Linked DNA regions of Rhodoligotrophos defluvii. The protein of the gene in region 1 interacts with the protein of each later gene in a pairwise test. Links are inferred from orthologs where the notes say so. Each region holds a gene or a part of one and is shown in the gene's direction. Other genes may lie near its edges.

Region 1 (11,611 bases):
GGGTTGGGCTTAGCGACCGAGGCCGCCAAGATGCCGACGATATCGTCGCGATGGACACGCCCCACGAAGTGATTCGGCTTGATGATCCTGCGGGCTTTGCCCTGCCGCACCGCTTCGATCTGGTTGCGGCCATCCGGCCCGTAGATCCCCGCCAGGCGAAAGATGTGCACGGGAAGTCCGGAACGGGCGCCGAGCGCCTGCCACTGCCCTTCGGCCAGCACCCGCCGGCCGCCGCGGTCGGTGCTCGGCACGGTGGGCGCGTCCTCGTCCACCCACGCCCCGGCGTGGTCGCCATAAACGCCGGTGGTCGAAAGGTAGCCCGCCCAGTCCATAGGCCCGGCATGGCGGGCGAGATCTTCGCCATGCAGCTTCAGGAACGGGTCGCCGTCATCGTCCGGCGGAATGGACGCCAGCACGTGAGTGACGCCGGCGAGCAGCCCGTCGATATCGACCAGCGGCCCTTCGCCGTCGAACACCACCATGCGAAAGCCTTGCCCCTCCAGCTGCTTCGCCTTCTCTGCACTGCGTGTGGTGCCGGCAACCGTCCAGCCCAAATCGCGCATCCGCCGCGCGAATTCGCGCGCGCAATAACCCATCCCCAGGCAAAGCAGGCTCTTGCTCATTCCAGTCTCCACTCGGCCGCAACCTCTAGATCCGTCTCCGCCGGGGCCAGCGCCGCGGCCAGGGCGGCGAATTCATCTGGCGGAACCAGCTTACGGAGCGCCCATATAGCCATCGCGCGCACCAGTGGCGATGGGTCTTGCAAGCGTTCCCGCACTGTGGGAACCAGCGCCGGATCACCGGAATTGCCGATCGCGATCAGCACGTTGCGGATGAAGCGGTTGCGCCCGGCTCGGCGCACCGGCGTCCCGGCGAACATGGCGCGGAAGCCGGCATCGTCCAGCTCGGCGAGCACCTTCAGTCGCGGATTGCGTAAATGGGGACGGGCCTGCAGCTTGGCATCGCTCGCCTGCCGGGCGAACTTGTTCCATGGACACACCGCCAGGCAGTCGTCGCAGCCGAAGATCCGGTTGCCGATGGGCGCGCGGAATTCCAGCGGAATGTGCCCCTTATGCTCGATGGTGAGGTAGGAGATGCAGCGCCGGGCATCGAGCTGGTAAGGCGCCGGGAATGCCCGTGTCGGGCAGATGTCGAGGCACGCGCGGCACGAGCCGCAGCGGTCCTCCCCGGCCGTATCGGGCGCAATCTCCGCCGTCGTTGCGATGGCGCCGAGAAACAGCCAGGAGCCGAACTCCCGCGAAACCAGGTTCGTGTGCTTGCCCTGCCAGCCTAGCCCGGCCGCTTCGGCCAGCGGCTTCTCCATGAGCGGAGCGGTATCCACGAACACCTTCACCTCGGCGCCCGTCTCGCGGACCAGTGTGCGCGCCACCGCCTTCAGGCGCTTCTTGATCAGCTCGTGATAGTCGCTGCCCAGCGCATAGACGGAGATGACACCGCCGCCGTGATCGTCGAGCCGCGCCAGTGGCGACTCGTCCGGACCGTAATTCTTGCCGAGCATGATGATGCTGCGCATCTCGGGCCACAGCCGGCGCGGGTCGCCCCGGCGTTCGGCCGTATCCCGCATCCACGCCATGTCGCCCTGGCGATCATCGGCGATGAAGGCGGCAAGCCGGGCAGAGGCTTCCGGGATGGCATCGGGCGTGGTGAAGCCCACGGCATCGAAGCCCTCCGCTTCGGCCCAGCGCCGTATCCTTTCTTTCAATTCCGCAGCCGCCATGCCCCGAGATAGGGAGCAAGGGGCTCAGAAGTCCAGATCCGCGTAGATCCGTGGCGGCGGCATGCCGCGGATGTGGTCGGCCAGCAGCGGCCGGAAGGAGGGTCGCGATTTGATGCGCTGGTACCATGCCTTGGCGGAGGCGCTCACGCCCCAGGGCACGTCGCCGAGATAGTCGAGGCAGGAGAGGTGGGCCGCGGCCGCGAGATCGGCTTGGGTCAGGTCGTCGCCAGCCAGCCAGTTCCGGTGCTCCGCCAGGGTGCCGATATAGTCGAGGTGAGCGCGGATATTGTGCAGGGCTGCCCGCACAGCGTTCATGTTGGTGGGCCCGCCGCCCTTGCCCGGTGGCGCGAGGCGGCGTTCCACCTTCTCCGTGAGGATCAGCCGGCTCACCTCCCGGTGGAACTTCACGTCGAACCACGCCACCAGCCGCCTGGTCTCCGCGCGCTGAGCCGGCGTGTTACCGAGCAGCGTGCGCCCGCGTTGCCCATCGGCCGAACCGCCGCGGGTTTCTTCCAGATAGTCGGCCAGGGCCTCCACCCCGGGGATCACCGTCTGGTCGTCCTCGATGAAGATCGGCAGCGTGCCGGCAGGGTTGAGCAGCAGAAGCTCGTCCGGGTTGTCCCACGGCTTCTCCTCGATGACCTCGGCCTCGATCCCCAGCTCGCCGAGCATGAGCCTGATCCGGCGCGAAAACGGGTCGAGCATATAGTGGATCAGCTGAGGCATTCAGGTCCGTGGCGTCCCGTTGAGCTGAGATGGGAAAGGGCCGAAGGGCGGGCTCAACCGTGCAGTCCGCGATCATAGCTACCGGTCGGCCGGAAGCGCTCTAGATATTGCGGCACGATGGCCTCGAGCGCCTGCGGCACGATGCCGAGCCCGGCGAAGGTGCGCTTGTCGCGCGCCGCGTCTGCGCTCACCACATTGTCATATTGCAGCTGCGTCACCTGGTCCGTGGTCAGCAGCGGCTTCGGCAGCATCTGCAGGAAGGTAGCCTGCAGCTTTGCGGCCGAGAACGGAATGGGCATCAGCAGCCGGCGCCGGTGCGTCGTCTTCAGCACATATTCGAAGATCTCGCGCAGGGTGAGGATTTCCGGTCCGCCCAACTCGTAGATAGTGCCGGCCCCGATCTTCCGGTCGACAAGCTCGCCCACAGCCCGAGCGATATCGCCCACATAGACCGGCTGCATGCGCGTGCGCCCGCCGCCGATCAGTGGCAACACCGGCATCACCCGCGCCATGGCGGCGAACAGGTTCAGGAACTGGTCCTCAGGACCGAAGACCACCGACGGCCGCAGGATGGTGGCCTCGGGAAAGGCGGCGCGGACGCGCACTTCCCCCTCGGCCTTGGTGCGGGCATAGGCCGATGGAGAGGCGGGGTCGGCGCCGATGGCAGAGACATGGATCAGCTGGGTGGCGCCTGCCACGTGCGCGACCTTTGCCACCGCTTCGGCCCCCAGCACGTGAATGGCCTCGAAGGTCTGCCGTCCGGTCTCGTAAAGAATGCCGGTGAGATTGATCACCGTCTGCGCGCCCTTGCACGCAGCCGCTATGGACGCGGGATAGCGCACATTGCCCTGCACCGCCTGGATCTGGCCCACCATGCCCAGCGGCTGCAGGTGCCCGGCAAGTTCGGGGTGGCGGACCGCGGCCCTGATCCTGTAGCCGCGCTTGGCCAGGACCTGTACGATGTGGCGCCCGAGAAAGCCCGATCCGCCAACGATCGTGACCAGAGTGTTGGATGTGGACGTCACGGTGCCTCGCTCTGCTGCCGCATGCCAGGCCGCCCCGCGGCGGCGGCATGCTCCCCGTCAGACTGCCTTTTACCGTTCCCGCCCGAGAATGCAACGGGGCCGTGAAGCGATATCCGCGCCCCGGCGTCTCCCGTTCGAACGAAATCACGATCGATCAGTTGACAATGCGCCCCTTGAGATCCTATGTCATCGGCCGTTGCCCAGGTGGCGGAATTGGTAGACGCACTAGCTTCAGGTGCTAGCGAGGGAAACCTCGTGGAAGTTCGAGTCTTCTCCTGGGCACCATTTCCCCTATGTGCCGATCCACGTGAGGGCGCCTGCCCGGACGTGAGTGCCGTAGCCATTCGGTGCCTGGCTCCCGGCAAGAAGGACGTTGGATGATAACCCTCCATCGTGGCGACCTTGGTCCTGATGTCCGGTTCGACGGGTCAGTGGCGGTCGATACGGAAACGCTTGGCCTCAACCCATACCGCGACCGACTGTGCCTCGTGCAGCTTTCCGCCGGCGACGGCACGGCGCACCTGGTGCAGATCGACCCGGCCAGCTTCCACGCGCCGAACCTCAAGGCGCTGCTGAGCGACCCTGGTCTGCTCAAGATCTTCCATTATGCACGCTTCGACGTGGCCGTCCTCAAGTACTATCTCGGCATCGAGGCTACCCCGGTCTATTGCACCAAGATCGCATCGAAGCTGACGCGCACCTACACGGATCGCCATGGGCTGAAGGATCTCTGCCGTGAGCTCCTGGGCATCGAGCTCTCCAAGCAGCAGCAGAGCTCCGACTGGGGCGCGGCCGAGCTGGCCGACGCGCAGCTGCAATACGCGGCCGCCGATGTCCTCTATCTCCACCAGCTGAAGGCCCAGCTCGACCAGCTGCTGGCGCGCGAGGGGCGCACCCAGCTCGCCGAGGCCTGCTTCCGCTTCATTCCCGCCAGAGCCGCGCTTGACCTTGCAGGCTGGGCGGAAGAGGACATATTTGCCCATTGAGCGTCGGCCGCGGCGCTCGGGAAGCGGACTGTGCCGGATCCGGTTCCGGGTCCTGGGAGCATGATTTTCCGATGGTGATGCCCACGCCTCACGGTGCCAACCCGGCGGCGCAGCCCGGTGCGAGAGAAGCCGTTCCGCATCGGCGCCGGACCCGCTTCACGCCCGCGCGCATCATCATGTGGGGCTTGACGGTCGTGCTGGTCGCGCTGGTGGCGGCATTCGTCATCCAGATCGGCATGTTCCCCTCCGTTTATGCGCCCCAGGTCACCGAGCAGCCCGTCCAGGATCCGGAAGTGGCCGTCGCACGGGAGGTTCAATTCACCGGCTTCGACCGCGACGGGCAACCCTTCTCCGTGCAGGCGCAGCGCGCCGCCCAGGACAAGGACCGACCGTTCCGCGTCCACCTCGAGGCCGTGAAGGTCGAGATGAAGCTCAAGGCCAGCGGCGAGCTGCTGCTGGTCACCGCGCGCCAGGGGCTTTACGACGACAAGGCCAAGACGCTCGATCTCGCCGGCCAGGTCCATATCGTGAACAGCGCCAACTACTCGGCGAACCTGCAGACCGCTCGCGTGTTCCTGAGCGAAAAGAGACTTCTCAGCGAAGATCCGGTAGAGGTTAGGTTTCCCGACGGCACCATAACGGCCGGGGGAATGGAGATGCGCGATGACGGCCAGCAAGTATATTTCACAAGGAATGTTCGCACCAATTTCTCCCAGAGATCTGAGCGCGACGACGCGCAGCCGGGGCCGCGGCCCTAGAGCATTTTCGAGCGAAGTGGATGCCGGTTCGCGTGAAGAAAATGCGACCGGGCAAACACCTAGAGCATTTTCGAGCGAAGTGGATACCGGTTCGCGTGAAGAAAATGCGACCGGGCAAACACCTAGAGTGCTTCCGCGATTCGAAGAAAAGCGGAAGCGCTCTAAGTCGCGCGCCGGACTGGCGCTGTTCTGCGCCGCCGCTATCAGCCTGGTCTCCTCCATGGCCGCCGCCCAGTCGGTCGACGCATCCAAGCTCAAGGATGCGAGCGGTACCTCCAACAGTGGCGCGGTCGATATCCTCGCTGAGAAGGTCGAGCTCAATCAGGAGCGGCAGCAGGCGGTTTTCACCGGCAGCGTGGACGCAACGCGCGGCAATGTTCGCCTCAAGAGCCAAAAGCTGGTCGTGGATTACGAGGAGGTGAAGACGGGCGACCGCACCGAGCGCAAGTTCAAGTCGCTGCAGGCGGACGGCAACGTGGTGGTGACCAGCCGCGGCCAGGTGATCAATGCGGACTGGGCGAAGATGGACGTCCCCAGCAACAAGATCGTCATGGGGGGCAATGTGGTCGTGACCCAGGGGCAGACGGTCCTGCGCGGCAACCAGCTCAACATCGACCTCAATACCGGCCAAAGCCAGCTCTCCGGCGGGCGGGTGCGCGGCCGCTTCGTGCCTTGAGCAGAGTCTGTAGGCGCCCCCCAGAGCTTCATAGAAAATTAATGGAAACCGACGGTAATTGGGTGGAACGGAACGACGTGGACAGACCTGCAGCACCGCCCAGGAAGCGATCTATCTCGTTGGAGAACTCCGGTAGGGAGAGGGTGGGCATGTTCGCCCCCCACGATCGCGTCGGATGGAACGGTGGTGCTGGCGGCGAGGGGCTCGTGGCCCACTCCTTGGGCAAGAGCTTCAAGCGCCGCCCGGTGGTGCGGGGTGTCAGTCTTTCCGTTCGACGCGGAGAGGCGGTCGGCCTTCTCGGGCCCAACGGGGCGGGAAAGACGACGGTGTTCTACATGATCACCGGCCTCATTGCGGCGGATTTCGGCTCCATCGAGCTCGATGGGACCGATATCACGCATCTGCCGATGTATCGCCGCGCCCGCTTGGGAATCGGCTACCTCCCCCAGGAGGCGTCGGTTTTCCGCGGACTGACGGTGGAAGAGAATATCCGCGCGGTTCTGGAGCTCACCGAGAAGGACCGGAAGGCGCGCGAGAGTATGTTGCGCGGGTTGTTGGATGAGTTTGCTATCTCGCATCTCCGGAGTACGCCAGCTGTTGCATTATCTGGCGGAGAGCGTCGAAGGGTGGAGATCGCACGAGCACTCGCCGCCCGTCCCCAATTCATGCTCCTCGACGAGCCGTTCGCCGGGATTGATCCCATTGCGATCGGCGATATACGCGAGCTGGTGCGACACCTCACCGCTCGGGGAATCGGGGTGCTTATTACGGATCACAACGTCCGAGAAACCCTCGAGCTTATCGATCGCGCGCTCATCATACACGAGGGTCGGGTCCTGATGGAGGGCTCCCCCGCCGAGATCGTCAGCAATCGCGAGGTGCGCCGCCTGTATCTTGGTGAACAATTCACCCTGTGAGTGGTTCATTTCTTCTGCTGTTGTCCTTTCGCATAGACCAGTGCACCTTTCTTCGCAAAATGCTCTATAGGTGACCCGTCGAAACCTGCTGCCCCATCGCGCGCGGGGCGAGAAGGGGACGGACGAGAGCGTGATCCCGAAGAAGTGGGAACCGGTTTTCGGAAAAGATCGCGCTCAGGCAGAGGATTAGAGCGGGACGGCCAGAGGCCGCGCCGCTCTGGGGCCATCGAGGTTATGGTGCTGAGAGCAAAGCTCGAGCTTCGCCAGGGGCAATCTCTGGTCATGACGCCTCAGCTGCAGCAGGCCATCAAGCTGCTGCAGATGTCGAATGTCGAGCTGTCGCAATTCGTCGAGGGCGAGCTCGAGCGCAATCCGCTGCTCGATCGTCCCGAGCAGGACGAGGACTTACCCCAGCTCAATGGCGAAGCGGAGCGCGCCTCGCCCGTCCAGGACAGGCTCGACCGCCTCGATACCGATCTCGACAACGTCTACGCCGATGAAGCGCCGGCCGACCGCCAGGCACGCGAGACGGTTGCCGGCATCGCCGACTCAGGTTGGTCCAGCCTCGCCGGCGGTGGTGGCGGCGGCTTTGCGGATTCGCTGGACGGAGACCTCCACGGAACCCTGCGGCAGCCCGTCAGCCTGCATGAGCACCTGGAGCAGCAGCTGAGCGAGGCCGCCCTTCCGCCAGCCGAGCGGCTGATCGGCTCTCATCTGATCGGCATGCTCGATGAGGCCGGCTATCTCCGTGCCGATCTTGCCGAGCTGGCGCAGCAGCTCGGAACCGAGCCCGAAGCCATCGAGGCCTGTCTGCGCAAGATCCAGGGCTTCGATCCGCCGGGCATTGCCGCCCGCGACCTCAAGGAGTGCCTGGCCATTCAGCTGGAGGCGCAGGGCGACCTCACCCTGGAGATGGAGGCGCTGCTCGACAATCTGCCGCTGCTCGCCCAGCGTGATTTCGGCAAGCTGCGCAGGGCTTGCGAGGTCGATGCGGACGAGCTGCGCGAGATGGTGGCGAAAATCCGCCGCCTCAACCCGAAGCCGGGTGCCGGCTTCGGCGAGGGGCCGGTGCCGCTAGTCGTGCCCGACGTGTTCGTGCGCGCCGCCCCGGACGGCAGCTGGCGGGTCGAGTTGAACAGCGAGACCCTGCCGAGGGTGCTCGTCAACAACCATTACTACGCCGAGGTCAGCCGCCACGGCACGCGCGACCAGGATCGCGAGTATCTTTCCGAGTGCCTCGCCAATGCCAATTGGCTGGTCAAGAGCCTCGAGCAGCGGGCCCGCACCATTCTGAAGGTCGCGCGGGAAATCGTGCGGCAGCAGGATCCGTTTCTGGTCCAAGGCGTGCAGTTCCTGCGCCCGCTGAATCTGCGCAAGGTGGCGGACGCCATCGAGATGCACGAATCCACCGTCAGTCGCGTCACCGCCAATAAATACATGGCGACCCCGCGCGGCACCTTCGAGATGAAATACTTCTTCACCACCGCCATCGCATCGGTCGAAGGGGGCGAATCATACTCCGCCGAAGCGGTGCGCCACCGCATTCGCGAGCTTGTGGAAAACGAGACGCCGGCGAATGTCCTGTCCGATGACAGGATCGTGGAGCTGCTGCGCGATTCAGGTATAGACATTGCACGCAGAACCGTTGCCAAATACCGGGAAGCATTGGGAATATTATCTTCGGTTCAGCGCCGTCGGGAGAAGCTTGAAAGCCGATGATCTCTGGGCCAAATACTCGGGCGATTAACATGCCTGCGCCTGGGCTGCGGGGTCTGCGTCGGTCCGAAAACATGAAGTTGGGCGAGCTCTGCACAAAACGTATGCTGATTTTTTAAAAAATGATTGGGAGGATCGTTGACTTGCGGCGCTCGCACGACTAGGTAGGGGCACCCGTTCGAGAGCACCCTGCTCCGACGATGTCGTTGGGCATGTCGTACAAATTATGGTAAGCAGGTTGTTAACGAGGGTGACCGCGGCGAACATCGGGGCTACGGCCTGAGCGTGACCCGCGGCTGAGCAGAAGGCATGGGCGGCACTTCTGAGATGACGATCCAGTTTCGGCACATCACATGAAGCGAATGGGCCCCTTTCCGGGCCGTATCGGGCTTGCTGAGACACGCGGGGCACGTCGCCTGTCCGCGTGTGAGGCGCTATGCCCAAACGAGAGCATTTTCGAGCGAAATGGATACCGGTTCGCGTGAGAAAATGCGGCTAGGCAGGGACTTGGAGCGGCTTCGCGATTCGAAGAAAAGCGAAAACGCTCTAAGGCGAGTGCAGTGAAAGTCTACAGGATCGATGCGTCTGAGGCTGGTGGGTCGCGCCCAAGGAGACATTACACGATGCAGCTGTCCGATATCCTCTCCGCAGATGGAATCGTGCCGTCACTGAAGGTTGGCAGCAAGAAGCAGGCCTTGCAGGAGCTTGCGGCGATTGCCGCGCGGCAGACGGGCCTCGACGCGCGGGAGATATTCGAAACGCTTCTGCAGCGGGAGCGGCTGGGCTCGACCGGCCTCGGCCAGGGTATTGCCATTCCTCATGGCAAGCTGCCGGGCCTGACGAGGTTGCGCACCGTCTTTGCGCGCCTTGCCCAGCCCATCGATTTCGATTCGGTGGACGATCAGCCTGTCGACCTGATCTTCCTGCTGCTCGCGCCGGAGAGTGCTGGTGCCGATCACCTGAAGGCGCTTGCCCGCATCTCCCGCCTGCTGCGAGACCAGACCATTGTTGCGAAGCTGCGCGGCTCGGACAGCGCCGCCGCGCTCTATTCAATTCTCACCGAACCGGCAGCATCGGCCTCGCACGCCGCTTGAAGGTAAATTCGAACCGACCTCTGCGATAGAGCGGAACGGATTCCTCTAGCGGTCAGAACCGGGGCATGACGATGGAGTTTCAATCCAGCCACCTCCGTCATTGCCGGGCTTGACGCGGCAACCCAGGAGCGGCCCGGCCAGGGGGAACGTTCGCGCCGCGGGGGGACCCTGGATGCTTGGCTCGGCGCCTAGGCGCACCCGGGCGTGACGTAAGGTGTTGACTGATAAGCAAATCGTCATCACCGGGCTTGACCCGGTGATCCAGGGGCCGCAGGGGGCGTTGGTGCCGTGTTGCCTGCATGCCCCGGTGAGCCGGGGCATGACGATTGTGCGGGGACTTCAAGGGCTTGGCGCGGCAATCCAGGGGCTGCAAGGGGATGTTCGTGCCGTGGGGCCCCTGGATGCCCGGCTCGGCGCCTAGAGACTTAAAGCAGCAGTCATGCCCGCCGATCAGTTGACGCTCACGGTCTGCAGATCGTTCTCGAAGGCGTTCGCCAGGGCTGCCTCGCGGCTGCCGGCAATGGCCATGGGCGTTCCGTCCGCCGCGTACAGCGCAAACAGGCGCGCATTGGCAGGAAGATAGGGGATCGGTCCGATCAGCTCGGCCGCAACGGTACTGTCAATCTCGCGAACATAACCGATCTTGCCGTCGCCCAGCAGCGCGAATTCTGCCGCGCTCATCAGAGGCTTCCGCGCAATTTCCTGTTTGTTCATAGCGAACTCCTTTCCGGTCCATCACGATACGCAACTGCGCTATCGAAAAGGTTACTCCGCCCTCGTTGGAAAGCGGCGGTTCTGGGCTTGTACATCGTGCCTCGGGCGTGCTCCGGACTACCGGATCTCGATGGTCCGCACCGTCCTGTTCGGCGGCCGCCGGACCAAGTCGATCTCGAGCATGCCATGCTCCAGGGACGCACCCGTCACCTCCATGCCGTCGGCCAGGACGAAGGCCTTCAGAAACTGGCGCGCTGCGATCCCTCGATGCAGATAGGCCTTTGCGCGGTCGTCCTTCTGCTTTCCACGGACCAGCAGCTGGTTTTCTTCCACCTGCACCAGCAGCTCATCCCTGGAAAACCCCGCAACCGCGAGAGTGATCCGCAAATGGGAGGTGCCGTCCTCGGAACTGTCTAGACGCTCGATATTATAGGGAGGATAGCCGTCGCTGGCGGTCTTGCCCAAGCGATCGAGCAGCCGCTCCATGTCTTCGAAGCCCAGCAGAAAGGGACTCGAAAAGATCGACACTCTAGACATCCAGAAGCCCTTCAAAAGCAGCTCGTTCTCGCGCCCGCGAAAGCTCGCTGAGGCCGCAACCGTCGGCGACCCTTGAAGGCATCGCCGCCGGGTGTCGCTCATGCCCCGCACCTGCAATTGCTTGCATGTCCAAGATCATGCGCTGACATCCCCGAATATGGCGTGCACAAATAGGCCTTTCAAGTTGTAGCGATCGGGGGAAGCATCATGTCGACAGAACTGCAACTGCTGGCCTGGACCGTGGTCCTCGGCCTGGCTCAGCTTGTCCTGGCCACCATGGCGGCGCGCCGCCAGGACAGCCTGGAATGGGCCATGGGGCCCCGCGATACGCCGCAGCCGCCGCTGACCGGCATAGCCGGCCGGCTCGCGCGGGCCCAGGCGAATTTCATGGAGACTTTTCCGTTCTTTGCGGCAGCGGTGCTGATCGTCGCGGTCAGCGCCCGCTCCAACGCGCTGACCTATTGGGGCGCTCAGCTCTATTTCTGGGCGCGGCTCGTCTACCTGCCTGTCTACGCGGCGGGCATTCCTTATGTGCGTTCGGTGATCTGGGGCGTCTCGATCGCCGGCCTGGTGCTGATCCTCTACGCCGCGCTGGCAGGGTGAGGGGTCAGCCTGCCGAACCGCGCACCGGGGCGGCGCTCCCGCTTCGCCATTCCAAGGCGCAGATGAGAATGCCGCTCAGCACGATCAGGATCGCGCCGGCCACCACCGTGAGGCTCGGCAC
Region 2 (13,052 bases), on another replicon or contig:
GTGGTACTGACGAAAGGACGGGCGCCGTCGTGAATGAGCACCGCTTGCGGCGCCAATGGCTCGAGCGCCTGCAACCCATTGAACACGGAGCCCTGCCGGGTTGCCGCTCCGGCCACGGGGGGGAGCAGATTCAAGCCGGCCAGCGCTTCGGCGCAGAGGGCGTGGTGATCGGGGCCGATCACCACCTGAACATGGTCGACCTCAGGATGATGGAGGAAAGCCTCGACCGTCCGCCGCAGCACCGGCTGGCCGCCGATGGTCTGGTACTGCTTGGGCAATGGCCCACCGGCTCGGACACCGGATCCTGCAGCGACGATCAGGGCGGCTGTGGTCATATCAGCAATGCCTTGCAGTAGAGGAAAGCCACGAGCGCTTTAAACAATCTGCCGGAAAAGTCGACCGTCGATTTGTTGCGGGGTCGCTGCGACATCTGCGCTCTCCATCTACCGTCGCATTGCGCAAGCCTTGCGCTTTGGAGAAACTTGCCGCAGATTGCTCAACAGTTAATCGATGCGGTGGATTGCCTATTTTATGAGCATCGCGATCGGCTCTCGTGACATTCGCAACCGGGTGTTCCTGGCGCCCATGTCGGGGGTGACGGACCTGCCGTTCCGGCGTCTGGCCTATCGGTTCGGCGCCGGCCTCGTCGTGTCCGAGATGGTGGCGAGCGAGGCGCTGGTCACCGCTAATCCCGAAACCTTACGCCGCGCCGCCGGGGCAGGGGAGGTCAGGCCGCTGGTGATCCAGTTGGCTGGCCGCGAGGAACGGTGGATGGCCGAGGGCGCCCGCGTAGCCGAAAGTCTGGGGGCCGACATCATCGACATCAACATGGGCTGCCCGGCCCGCAAGGTGACCAACGGCCTCTGCGGCTCGGCGCTCATGCGCGACCTCGACCATGCCACGCGCCTGGTGCGGGCAACCGTCCGGGCGGCAACCGTGCCGGTCACCCTCAAAATGCGGCTCGGCTGGGACGAGACCTCCATCAACGCGCCCGAGCTTGCCCGCCGGGCGGAGGCGGAAGGGGTGGCACTGGTCACCGTACATGGCCGCACCCGCTGCCAGTTCTATACGGGCCGGGCCGACTGGGCCGCGATCCGGGCGGTCAAGCAGGCCGTCACCATACCGGTGATCGCCAATGGCGACGCGACAAGTCTCGCCGACATCAGGCGGATGCTCGAACAATCGGGCGCCGACGGGGTGATGATCGGCCGTGGCGCCTACGGCCGGCCGTGGCTGCCGGGCACCCTTGCCGAGGCGCTGGACCCGGGCCGCGGCCGCCCGGCGCCCGGACTTGCCGAACAGCACGCGCTCGCGATGGAGCACTACGAAGCCATGCTGGAGCACTATGGGCGTGACATGGGCCTGCGCTGCGCCCGCAAGCACCTGGGCTGGACAGTCGAGGTGCTGCGCGATGACGGGCACCTCACGGCCGCCGCCGCAGCTGCGTGGCGGCAGCGCCTTTGCGCGGCCGGTGAGCCGGGCATGGTCCGCCACCACCTCAACGCGCTCTATGGCGAGGCGAGCGACAGGATGGCCGCGTGATGCCGAAAGCCGCAGATCTGTTGCCGCAGCCAGAGCCGCCGGAGGCGGATATGTTGGTCAGCGCTTTGCCCGACCCGCTGCTGACCGTGGATGCGGACGGCCGTGTGCTGTTCGCCAATGTGGCGGCGGAAGGCTTCTTCCAGACCAGCGCGCTGCTGCTCAAGCGCCAGCGATTGGCCGAGCTGGTGCCGTTCGCGAGCCCGATTCTCACGTTGGTGGACCAGGTGCGGCAGACCGGCGTCAGCATCCACGAATACGCCGTGGATGTCGGCACACCGCGCACCGGAGGCGAGCGGCTCGTGGACCTGCAGGTGGTGCCGGTGCCGGAGCGTCGCGAGCTCGTGTTGATCGTGCTGCAGCCGCGCTCCATGGCGCATAAGATCGACCGCCAGCTGACCCATCGCAATGCGGCCCGCTCGGTCACCGGCATGGCCTCCATGCTGGCGCATGAGATCAAGAACCCGCTTTCGGGCATCCGCGGCGCCGCCCAGCTGCTGGAGCCGGCCCTTTCGGACGAGGACCGGGCGCTCGCGCGGCTCATTTGCGAGGAGACGGACCGTATCTGCACCCTCGTGGATCAGATGGAGGAATTTGCCGACGAGCGTCCGGTGGAGCGCGCGCCCATCAACATCCATGCGGTGCTGGACCACGTGAAGGCGGTGGCGATCAACGGCTTCGCCCGCGGCATCCGGATCAACGAGGAATACGACCCGTCCCTGCCGCCAGTGCTGGCCAATCGGGATCAGCTGATCCAGGTGTTCATGAACCTGGTGAAGAACGCGGCGGAGGCCATCAGCTCAGACGGGGACAGTGGCGAGATCACCTTGTCGACCGCGTTCCGGCCGGGCATGCGGCTCAAGGTGCCGGGCTCGAACGAGCGCGTTACCCTGCCGCTCGAATATTGCGTGCACGATACGGGGCCCGGCATTCCAGAAGAGCTGATGCCGCACCTGTTCGATCCGTTCGTGACCACGAAGCCCTCCGGCAAGGGGCTGGGCCTTGCGCTCGTGGCCAAGATCATCCGCGATCACGGCGGCATCATCGAATGCACCTCCCAGGACGGCCGCACCACCTTCCGCATCCTCATGCCCATGCATAACCAGCTGCACCGCGAAGAGGACTGACGCGCCCATGCCCGCCAAGACCATATTGCTTGCCGATGATGACAGCGCCATCCGCACTGTCTTGAACCAGGCGCTGGGACGGGCCGGCTATATCGTGCGCTCGACCGGCAATATCGGAACCCTCTGGCGCTGGATGGCGGAAGGGCAGGGTGACCTTGTCATCTCCGATGTCATGCTGCCGGACGGAAATGCCTTCGACATGCTGCTCAGGGTGAAGAAGCAGCGGCCGGAGCTGCCGGTCATCCTGATGAGCGCCAAGAACACCATCATGACCGCGATCACCGCGGCCGAGCGGGGCGCCTACGAGTATCTGCCCAAGCCGTTCGATCTGAACGAGCTCTTGTCGGTTACCGCCCGCGCGCTGGACCAGGCCAAGCGCAAGCCTGCGGCGGTGGAGATGCCAGGCGACGACGAGAAGCTGCCGATCATCGGCCGCTCCCAGGCGATGCAGGAGATCTACCGCATCATCGCCCGCCTCACCCAAACGGACCTCACCGTGATGATCATGGGTGAGTCCGGCACCGGCAAGGAACTCGTTGCCCGGGCACTGCACGATTATGGCCGGCGGCGCAAGGGGCCCTTCGTTGCAGTGAATATGGCGGCGATCCCGCGGGAGCTGATCGAGTCCGAGCTGTTCGGCCACGAGAAGGGCGCCTTCACCGGCGCTTTGACCCGCTATGCCGGCCGTTTCGAGCAGGCGCAGGGCGGCACGCTGTTCCTGGACGAGATCGGCGACATGCCCATGGAGGCGCAGACGCGGCTTCTGCGCGTGCTGCAGCAGGGCGAGTTCACGACCGTTGGCGGCACCCACCCGATCAAGGTCAATATCCGCATCATCGCCGCCACCCATCGCGATCTCAAGGCGCAGATCGCGCAAGGGCTGTTCCGCGAGGACCTGTTCTTCCGGCTGAATGTGGTGCCGCTGCGCCTGCCACCCTTGCGCGAGCGCCTGGAGGACATTCCCGACCTTATCCAGCACTTCCTCGCCCAAGCCGAGCAGCAGGGCCTGCCGGTCAAGCAGATCGAGCCGGACGCCATGGAGCGGCTCAAGAAGCACCGTTGGCCCGGCAACGTCCGGGAGCTTGAAAATCTCGTCCGCCGCATGAGCGCGATCTATGTGGATGAGGCGATCACGGCCCGGATCGTGGAGCAGGAGCTGGCCGACCTGGCTGAGCCGCAGGGACCCTCGCCAGCCGGCGAGCCGGCCAGCCTCTCCGAGTTCGTGGAGAACCATCTGGCCGACTATTTCGCCGGCTTTCGCAACAGCACGCCGCCGCCCGGCCTCTACAACCGATTTCTGTCTGAAGTGGAGCCGCCGCTCATCAACGCTTCGCTTGCGGCCACAAACGGCAACCAGATCCGTGCCGCCGAGCTTCTGGGAATCAACCGGAACACCCTGCGCAAGAAGATCAGAGATTATGGCATAACCGTGATCCGTGCGCCGATTCCGCAACGGTAAAGCTTTTCTTGCCGCAATCTGAATGCCCGCAGAAAACTGCGCTTCTCCAACTCAACTGTTGCCGATCGGCAACAACACTGTTGGATTTTCGCAACAGAATCGTCTATCACCTTGCCCTGGGGAGAGGGGCGATTCAAAACTGCGGGCACAGGGGCAAATCGGTAAGGGCATCGAGCAGCGTCGGAAATGACGCCGTTTGTGACGTGTCGCTGGAGTGCCGGCGCGAAGCTGGCCGTCACTGCCGGGTCACGTAAGCAAGTCCTTCCTGCGGATGCGTGTCGTGAGCGCGCATCATTTGCGCCCTCGCAATCTGAGCGAGGTCATGGTCGTCGGGGTCGAAACAGCTAGACTGCCTGCCGCGGAGTCCCCGCGCCGCCAGGTCAGGATCGAGGCACAGCCCAGCCAGCGCCGCATTCCGGCGAAGCTGGGGGTGTTCCTGGTGATCACCTCGATCGTGACGGGACTCGCCACCTATTCGATCCTGACCGGGCTCACCCCGCTCGAGCCGACGCCGGACCTCATCGTCACCCTGCTCGGGGTGAACCTGGTCCTGGTCATGTCCATGGCCGCCCTGATCGCCTGGCAGGCCTACGTGCTGTGGCAGGCGCGCCGGCAGGGCATCGCGGGCGCCAGCCTCCACATCCGCATCGTCTCGCTGTTCTCCATCATCGCGGCCTTGCCGGCCATCATCGTGGCCCTGTTCGCGACCGTGACCCTCAATCGCGGCCTCGACACCTGGTTTTCGGAGCGCACCCGCGAGATCGTCGACACCGCCGTCAACGTGGCGGAGACCTATATCGCCGAGCATGGGGAGGTCATCCGCGGCGACGTTGCCGCCATTGCCGCCGATCTTAGCCGCCGCAAGCTGGAGTTCGACACCGACCGGGAACAGTTCACCCGTCGGCTTGCCACCCACGTGGCCATCCGCGGCCTGGCTGCTGCCTATGTGATCGACAGCGACCGCCGTCGCATCGAATCGAGCGTCACCATCAACGACCAGATCCAGTTCCAGCCTCCCAGCGAGACCGAGCTGGCCAAGGCGGCCGAGGGCAAGCTGGTGGTGGACGGGCCGGGGCGCAGCAATGTCATCCGCGCGCTGCTGAAGCTCGACGGCTTCAACAACTCCTATCTCTATGTGCTGCGGCTGGTGAATCCCAAGGTGATCGAGCACCTGCAGCGCACCCGCGAAGGGGTGATCGCCTATGAGGCGATGCAGAACCAGCGCACCGGCGTGCAGGTCACCTTCGCGCTCATGTATATCGGCGTGTCCTTCATCTTCCTGCTGGCGGCGGTCTGGCTGGGCCTGTGGCTCTCGGACCGCCTGGTGCAGCCCATCGTGCGGCTGGTGGATGCGGCCCGTCGCGTCTCGCTGGGCGAGCTGGACGTGAAGGTGCCGGTGCGCCGGGCCGAGGGCGATCTCGCCACCCTGGGGCGCACCTTCAACCGCATGACCCGCCAGCTCGAATCGCAGCGCAGCGAGCTGATCAACGCCAATGTGCAGCTCGATTTGCGGCGGCGCTTCACCGAGGCGGTGCTGTCCGGCATCAGCGCCGGCGTGCTCGGCCTCGACCGCACCGGCCGAATCACCCTAGCCAATAGCTCGGCGCAGGCGCTGCTGCACAAGAGCGATGGCGATCTCACCGGCACCATGATCACCGACGCGCTTCCGGAGCTGGACACGCTGTTCCGCAAGGCGCTCAAGAAGCGCTCAGGTTCCGCGGAAGGCCACATCAACACGCGTGTCGATGGCGAGGAGCGCAATCTCTTCGTGCGCATCACCACCGAGAGGGCCCGCGAGGACGAGCAGGGCTATGTGGTGACGATCGACGATGTGACGGAACTGGTGTCGGCCCAGCGCAACACCGCCTGGTCCGACATCGCGCGGCGCATCGCCCATGAGATCAAGAACCCGCTCACGCCGATCCAGCTGTCGGCGGAACGCCTGCGCCGCAAATATGCCAAGGAGATCCGCACCGATCCCAAGGTGTTCGAGCAGTGCACCGAGACCATCATCCGCCAGGTCGGCGATATCGGCCGGATGATCGACGAGTTCTCCGCCTTCGCCCGCATGCCCAAGGCCGAGCTGGAAGAAGCCGATCTCGCCGCGGCGGTGAAGGAAGCGATGGTGTTGCAACGGGTCTCGAGCAGCGACATCGATATCGACGTGCGCGTGCCCGAGGCGCCGGTCGTGGTCGGTTTCGACCGCCGGCTCATCACCCAGGCCATCACCAATCTGGTCAAGAACGCGCGGGAGGCCGTGGAAGCGCGCGTGCAGAAGGACCCGCGCCATCGCGGCCGGGTCGACGTGGTGCTGTCACGCGAGGGCGACCATGTGGTCATCGGCGTCGCCGATAACGGCATCGGCCTGCCCAAGGACAACCGGCAGCGGCTGCTCGAGCCCTACATGACCACACGCCAGAAGGGCACCGGCCTTGGTCTTGCCATCGTCAAACGCATCATGGAAGAGCACGGGGGGCAGATCACCTTGTCGGATGCGCCGGCGGCGTATGACGGCGGCGCGCTGGTCCGGCTGCTGCTGCCGGCGCAGGGGGCGAGCTCGGCGGCAAGCGCGGACGGCGCGACCGACACAGCGCCGACAGGGCTGGCCGCGGCGGGGCAGGGCGGTGATGGCGGCAGCGAGGGGAACACTGACGAGCAGGCGCCTGTCGCGGCGATCGCGCCGACGGCGATGCTCGCAACCGCCTCGGCGGGGGCAACGGAACGGAGAGAGCAGAGCGTATCAGGGGCGGTCAATCGAGAACCTGGAAACGAGAGGGACCAATAGATGGCTTCGGATATTCTCGTCGTGGATGATGAGGCCGACATCCGCAATCTCATCGCCGGCATTTTGGAGGATGAGGGGTATGACGCGCGCCTTGCCCATGACAGCGACAGCGCGCTGGCGGCGATCCATGATCGGCGCCCGTCGCTGATCATTTTGGATATTTGGCTGCAGGGGTCGAAACTGGACGGGCTCGACCTGTTGAACGTGATCAAGAAGAGCCATCCCGATCTGCCCGTGGTGATCATTTCGGGCCATGGCAATATCGAGACGGCGGTTTCCGCCATCAAGCGGGGGGCCTACGATTATATTGAGAAGCCGTTCAAGGCGGACCGCTTGGTGCTGGTGGTGGGCCGTGCGCTCGAGGCCAGCCGCCTACGGCGCGAGAACGAGGAGCTGAAGGAGCGGGCAGGGGCCCTGGCCGAGCTGATCGGGGAATCCGCGGTCATGCGCCAGCTGCGCCAGTTGGTGAAGAAGGTCGCGCCCACCAACAGCCGGGTGCTGATCTCAGGCCCGCTCGGCTCCGGCAAGGAACTGACCGCCCGCGTGCTACATGCCTGGTCGCACAGGGCCAAGGGGCCGTTCGTCATCCTTCCGGCCGCCACCATGGCGCCCGAGCGCATGGAAGAGGAGCTGTTCGGGGTGGAGAATCCCGACGGCACCCTGGCCCGGGTCGGCGCCTTGGAAGAAGCGCATAGCGGCACCTTGTTCCTCGACGAGGTTGCCGACATGCCGATTGAGACCCAGGGCAAGATCCTGCGGGTGCTGGTGGAGCAGAGCTTCCAGCGGGTCGGCGGGTCCAAGCGGGTCAAGGTGGACGTGCGCATCGTCTCGTCCACCGCGCGCGACCTGCGGCGGCTCATCGAGCAGGGGCTGTTCCGCGAGGATCTCTACCACAGGCTCAATGTGGTGCCGATCCGGGTGCCCTCGCTGAGCGAACGGCGTGATGACATCCCCGCCCTGGTCCAGAACTTCGTGCGGCAGTACTCGGCCATTTCCGGCCAGCCGCCGCGGGAGATCGCCGAGGATGCGCTGGCGATTCTGCAGACGCTGGAATGGCCTGGCAATGTGCGCCAGCTGCGCAACAATGTGGAGCGGCTGATGATCCTGGTCGGCGGCGAGCCCGGCACCGAGATCTCGGCGTCCATGCTGCCTTCGGAACTGGGTGGGGTCATGCCGCCACTCGCCAACGGGAATGGCGCGGAGCAGCTGATGTCGCTGCCGTTGAGAGAGGCCCGCGAGATCTTCGAGCGGGAATACCTGGCCGCGCAGATCGCCCGCTTCGGTGGCAACATCTCCAAGACAGCCACCTTTGTCGGCATGGAGCGCTCGGCGCTGCACCGCAAGCTGAAGCTGCTCGGCGTCGGCGAGAAGTCTTACGAACTTCATTGATCGCCTTTTGCATGCAGGCGGGGGCATTGCCCCTCGCCTGCATGCGAAGATAACGCCTACGTCTTGGGTATGGTCCATGCCAATATGGCGCAAGCGCCTTTGCTCAAACGGCGTTTGCACGACCATGCCCGAACTTGCTAGATCTCCTGCATGAAGATTCTCATTTGCGGCGCCGGGCAGGTCGGCCGTGGCATTGCCGAGCGGCTGGCCAAGGAAGACAACGACGTCACCATCATCGACAAGTCGCCCGCGCTCATCCAGGCAGTCACCGACAGCCTGGACGTGCAGGGAATCGTGGGCCATGGCTCGCATCCCGACGTGCTGGAGCGAGCCGGGGCGCGCGATGCTGACATGATCATCGCCGTCACCTTCGCCGACGAAGTGAACATGCTGGCCTGTCAGATCGCCCATTCCCTGTTCGACATCCCGACGAAGATCGCCCGGGTGCGCGCCCAGGGCTATCTCGATCCGCAATGGCGCAACCTCTATTCCCGCGAGAACCTGCCCATCGACGTGATCATCTCGCCGGAAACGGCAGTGGGCGAGATGGTGCTGCGCCGCCTCGCCCTGCCCGGCGCGTTCGAGGCGGTCCATTTCGTGGACGAGGCGGTGATCGGGCTGGGCATCCGCCTCGATGAGAACTGCCCGGTGGTCGACACGCCGCTCAGGCAGCTGACCGAGCTCTTTCCGGATCTCCAGGCGACAGTGGTAGGCATCTTCCGCAACGGCAGGCTGTTCGTGCCCCATGGCGCCGACCAGATGCTCGTCGGCGACGACGTGTATGTCATTGCCGACCGCCAGCAATCCACGCGGGTGTTGAGCCTGTTCGGCCATGAGGAGAAGCCAGCCCGCCGGGTGGTGGTCGCCGGGGGCGGCAATATCGGCCTCTATGTCGCCCGCAAGCTGGAGGAGCGGCATGGCCGCGCGGTCCATGTCAAGATCATCGAGCAGGATAGGGCGCGCGCCAGCCATATCGCCGAGGAGCTGAAGCGCACCCTCGTCCTGCACGGAAGCTCCTTAGAGCAGGAGCTGCTGCAGGAGGCGGGCGCCCAGGATGCCGATGCCTTCGTGGCGCTCACCAACGACGACAAGGTGAATATTCTCTCCGCGGTGCTGGCCAAGAACGAGGGGGCCCAACAGAGCTTTTGCCTCGTGTCCAGTCCGGACCTCAACCCGGTGCTCAACACGCTGGGCATCGACACCTATATCAGCCCGCGCGCGGTGACCATCTCCAGCATTCTCCGCCATGTCCGGCGCGGCCGCATCCGCGGGGTGCACCCGGTGCAGCATGGCGATGGGGAGATCCTGGAGGCCGAAGCCCTGGAAACCTCACCGGTCGTCGGCAAGGCGCTCCGCGATGCGGAATTGCCCGATGGGGTCCGCATCGGGGCCATCGTGCGCAACGGCAAAGTGTTCATTCCGCAAGGCGGGACCGAGATCCGCCCGCGGGATCGCATCGTGATCTTCGCGCTGGCCGGGCTGGTCCGCGATGTCGAGCACCTCTTCCGCGTCAGTCTCGAATATTTCTGAAGGGGCAGGGTGCTGCGGCGCCGTGCTCTGTTGCAGATCGAAGCGCGAGTCGATTTATGTTAGCCTGACTTGGGCACCTCTGCCCCAATGCCGTCAGCCTTTTGGTTTAGACGTCGATAAGGACGAGCACGACGTGTGTGTGTGCGGCATCGTCTTCAACAAATTACGCGAGAACGACAATGGCATCAGAAAAGCAGCAAAACCTGCAAGACGTATTCCTGAACAAGGTCCGCAAGGAACATATTCCGCTCACGATCTTTCTGGTGAACGGCGTGAAGCTGCAAGGAGTGATCGTGTGGTTCGACAATTTCTGCGTGCTGCTGCGCCGGGACGGCCTATCGCAACTGGTCTACAAGCACGCCATATCTACGATTATGCCGAGCGCGCCCATCAAGCTGTACGAGGAAGGCAACGGCGGTAGTGACGAATAGACGACGACAAGGTGGAGACGGGCACAGCAGGCCCGTCTCCTTCCAGATCGAAGGGCCCGAGGCCACGCGCGCCTATGTGGTACATGTGGGCTTCAAGCCGGGCGCTCTCGGGCCAAGCCATGCGGCCGGTCTTCTGCGGGACGAGGCCGAGCGCCTCGAGGAGGCCCGTGGCCTTGCGGCGGCGATCGACCTGGACATTGTCGGGGACAGCACGGTGATGCTGTCACGGCCCGTGCCCGCCACCCTGATCGGCGGCGGCAAGGTGGCCGAGATCGGCACGGCGGTCAAAGAGCTCGAGGCTGAGCTCGTGGTCGTCAACGCGACCCTGAGCCCGGTACAGCAGCGCAACCTGGAGCGCGCCTGGGGCGCCAAGGTGCTCGACCGCACCGGACTTATACTGGAAATCTTCGGTCGCCGGGCCGGGACGAGGGAAGGGCGCCTGCAGGTGGAGCTTGCCCACCTCACCTACCAGAAGAGCCGTCTAGTGCGCTCCTGGACCCATCTCGAGCGGCAGCGTGGCGGCTTCGGGTTCCTAGGCGGCCCGGGTGAAACCCAGATCGAAGCGGACCGGCGGGTCATTCAGGAGCGCATCACCAAGATCCGCGGCGAGTTGGACAAGGTAAAGGCCCGGCGCGAGCTGCACCGCGAAAACCGGCGCCGCGTGCCTTATCCGATCGTCGCCCTGGTCGGCTATACCAATGCGGGCAAGTCAACCCTATTCAATCGGCTGACCCGAGCCACTGTGCTGGCCGAGAACATGCTGTTCGCCACGCTCGATCCGACCATGCGCCGGCTCGCCCTGCCGCATGGGCGCGTGGTGATTCTCTCCGACACCGTCGGCTTCATCTCGGAGCTGCCGACCGACCTGGTCGCCGCTTTCAGGGCCACCTTGGAAGAGGTGCTGGAGGCAACCCTCATCCTGCATGTGCGCGATATCAGCCACGCGGAGACCGATGCGCAGGCTGCCGACGTGCTGCAGGTGCTGGATGCGCTCGGCATCGATGAGGATCGTCGCGAGCACATCATCGAGGTCTGGAACAAGGTCGACCGGCTGGATGAGGCCGAGCGCACTGCGTTCGCGAACCAAGCGGAGCGGCGCGATGACGTGGTGATGGTGTCGGCGCTCACCGGCGAGGGCGTGGCCGACCTTCTGGCCAAAGTGGAAGAGCGGCTGGCCACATCTGCCGATATCCTGGAATTGCGCATCTCGGCAGGCGAGGGCGCGCGGCTTGCCTGGCTCTACGAGGTGGGCGAGGTGTTGTCGCGCGACGACCTCGACGATGGTTCCGTGGCAGTCACTGTACGCGTGCCGGCGGAAAAGGCGTCCCTGGTGCGGTCGCGCTATCAGGACGAGATGCTGCGCGCCGCCGCCGAATAAGCCGGATTTCTTCAGAGGCCGCGCGCCTTCGCCTCGTCCCACAAAGCATCCATGCCTGCCAGACCAGCGGCTTCCGGCGTTTCACCCCGCGCTTCAAGGGTCTGCTCTATATAGCGGAATCTTCTGACGAATTTCGCGTTGGCAGAGCGCAGCGCGTCTTCCGGGTCGATCTTGAGATGGCGCGCGACATTGGCGATCACGAACAAGAGATCGCCGATCTCTTCGGCCATGTCGCTCCTGCCGCCGCCATTCTCGAGCACGTCGCGCAGCTCGCCCAACTCCTCCGCCGCCTTGTCCAGCACGGGTTCGAGCGATGGCCAGTCAAACCCCACGCGGGCGGCTCTGTTCTGGAGCTTCGCCGCGCGGCTCAGGGCAGGGAGAGCCTGCGGCACATCATCGAGCAGGCTAGGGGCGCTTGCGGCGCCTGCCCGGCCGGGCTCACCGGCGGCCGGGCCGGCGGCCGCCTTGGCCTCGCGCTCGTCGGCCTTGATCCGCTCCCACATGCCGGGCGTAGCACCCCGTGCCCGTGCCGCCGCATCGCCGAACACATGGGGATGGCGGCGGATCATCTTGGATGTGATCGCCTCGATCACATCGGCGAAGGTGAAGGCGCCGGTCTCCGCCGCAAGCTGCGCGTGGTAGACCACCTGCAGCTGGAGGTCACCCAGCTCGTCGCGGAGATCGCCCAGGTCGCCGCGCGCGATCGCATCGGCCACCTCGTAAGCTTCCTCGATCGTATAGGGCGCGATGGTGGCGAAGCTCTGCTGGAGATCCCACGGGCAGCCGCTCTCGGGATCGCGCAGCGCCGCCATGATGGCGAGCAGCGTATCGATCGACTTCGGGTCGCCGAGCGGTCCGGCGTCGGCGGCGGCCACATCAGCCTGCCGCGGCTCTTCTGGATCCTGAGCAGGGCTGTCACTGGTCATAGGGGGCTCCCGATATCCGCCAGTCGCATAATCTATATTATGGAAACTAAATCGGTGGCCCAAACACCACCGGCAGCCGCATGCCGTCATAGGCTGGCTCGATGCCGTCCGGCAGGCTTTTCCGCAGGCTCTCGTAATCCAGGTCGATATGCATGTTGGTGAGCACCGCATGCCTCGGCCGCATGCGCCCGATCCAATAAAGCGCTTCATCCACGTTGAAATGGGTGGGATGCGGTGCCGGCCGCAGCGCGTCGATTACCCAGGTGTCGAGCCCGGTGAGCGCCGGCAGCGCGGCGTCGGGAATGGCGCTCACATCCGGCGTGTAGGCGAGGCCACCAATCCGCAGGCCCAGCGCCGTGATATCGCCATGCACCAGATCGAACGGCAGAATGTCGATCGGGCCGCCCGCGCCTGGGATGCTCACATGTTCGCCCGCCTCCAGTCGATGCGCTTGCAGGATCGGCGGATAGCTCGATCCCGGCGGGGTT

Evidence for each region.
Region 2: the proteins of ptsN (region 1) and trkA interact in binary tests that used the Escherichia coli proteins (3 or more experiments, as listed by UniProt). The link is inferred for Rhodoligotrophos defluvii from one-to-one orthologs.

What each region holds. Positions count from the first base shown.
Region 1 is NZ_SZZM01000001.1:1,866,053-1,877,663, forward strand. What follows is about bases 7,922-10,900. They hold ptsN (PTS IIA-like nitrogen regulatory protein PtsN), read left to right. Parts: upstream 7,922-9,165; coding sequence 9,166-9,636; downstream 9,637-10,900. Other genes in these bases: rpoN (RNA polymerase factor sigma-54), read left to right, coding at 7,922-8,545; E4P09_RS08965 (hypothetical protein), read left to right, coding at 9,854-10,057; E4P09_RS08970 (BQ00720 family protein), read right to left, coding at 10,087-10,317; E4P09_RS08975 (Hsp20 family protein), read right to left, coding at 10,468-10,887. Also shown: E4P09_RS08910 (SDR family oxidoreductase), read right to left, coding at 1-623; tRNA epoxyqueuosine(34) reductase QueG, read right to left, coding at 620-1,738; E4P09_RS08920 (glutathione S-transferase family protein), read right to left, coding at 1,763-2,464; E4P09_RS08925 (complex I NDUFA9 subunit family protein), read right to left, coding at 2,518-3,489; E4P09_RS08935 (ribonuclease D), read left to right, coding at 3,867-4,475; LPS export ABC transporter periplasmic protein LptC, read left to right, coding at 4,547-5,233; E4P09_RS08945 (LptA/OstA family protein), read left to right, coding at 5,361-5,909; lptB (LPS export ABC transporter ATP-binding protein), read left to right, coding at 6,059-6,826; more of rpoN, read left to right, coding at 7,061-7,921; E4P09_RS08980 (MAPEG family protein), read left to right, coding at 11,095-11,490; E4P09_RS08985 (DMT family transporter), read right to left, coding at 11,495-11,611. UniProt on the Escherichia coli protein: Seems to have a role in regulating nitrogen assimilation.
Region 2 is NZ_SZZM01000007.1:190,923-203,974, forward strand. The notes cover bases 7,663-10,639. They hold trkA (Trk system potassium transporter TrkA), read left to right. Parts: upstream 7,663-8,449; coding sequence 8,450-9,829; downstream 9,830-10,639. Other genes in these bases: ntrX (nitrogen assimilation response regulator NtrX), read left to right, coding at 7,663-8,299; hfq (RNA chaperone Hfq), read left to right, coding at 10,009-10,260; hflX (GTPase HflX), read left to right, coding at 10,250-10,639. Outside these bases: E4P09_RS23445 (bifunctional 2-C-methyl-D-erythritol 4-phosphate cytidylyltransferase/2-C-methyl-D-erythritol 2,4-cyclodiphosphate synthase), read right to left, coding at 1-335; tRNA dihydrouridine synthase DusB, read left to right, coding at 532-1,542; E4P09_RS23455 (two-component system sensor histidine kinase NtrB), read left to right, coding at 1,542-2,666; ntrC (nitrogen regulation protein NR(I)), read left to right, coding at 2,674-4,125; E4P09_RS23465 (sensor histidine kinase NtrY-like), read left to right, coding at 4,406-6,910; more of ntrX, read left to right, coding at 6,911-7,662; more of hflX, read left to right, coding at 10,640-11,638; mazG (nucleoside triphosphate pyrophosphohydrolase), read right to left, coding at 11,650-12,564; E4P09_RS23495 (MBL fold metallo-hydrolase), read right to left, coding at 12,611-13,052. UniProt on the Escherichia coli protein: Part of the constitutive potassium transport systems TrkG and TrkH. May regulate the transport activity of TrkG and TrkH systems. Binds to NAD(+) and NADH.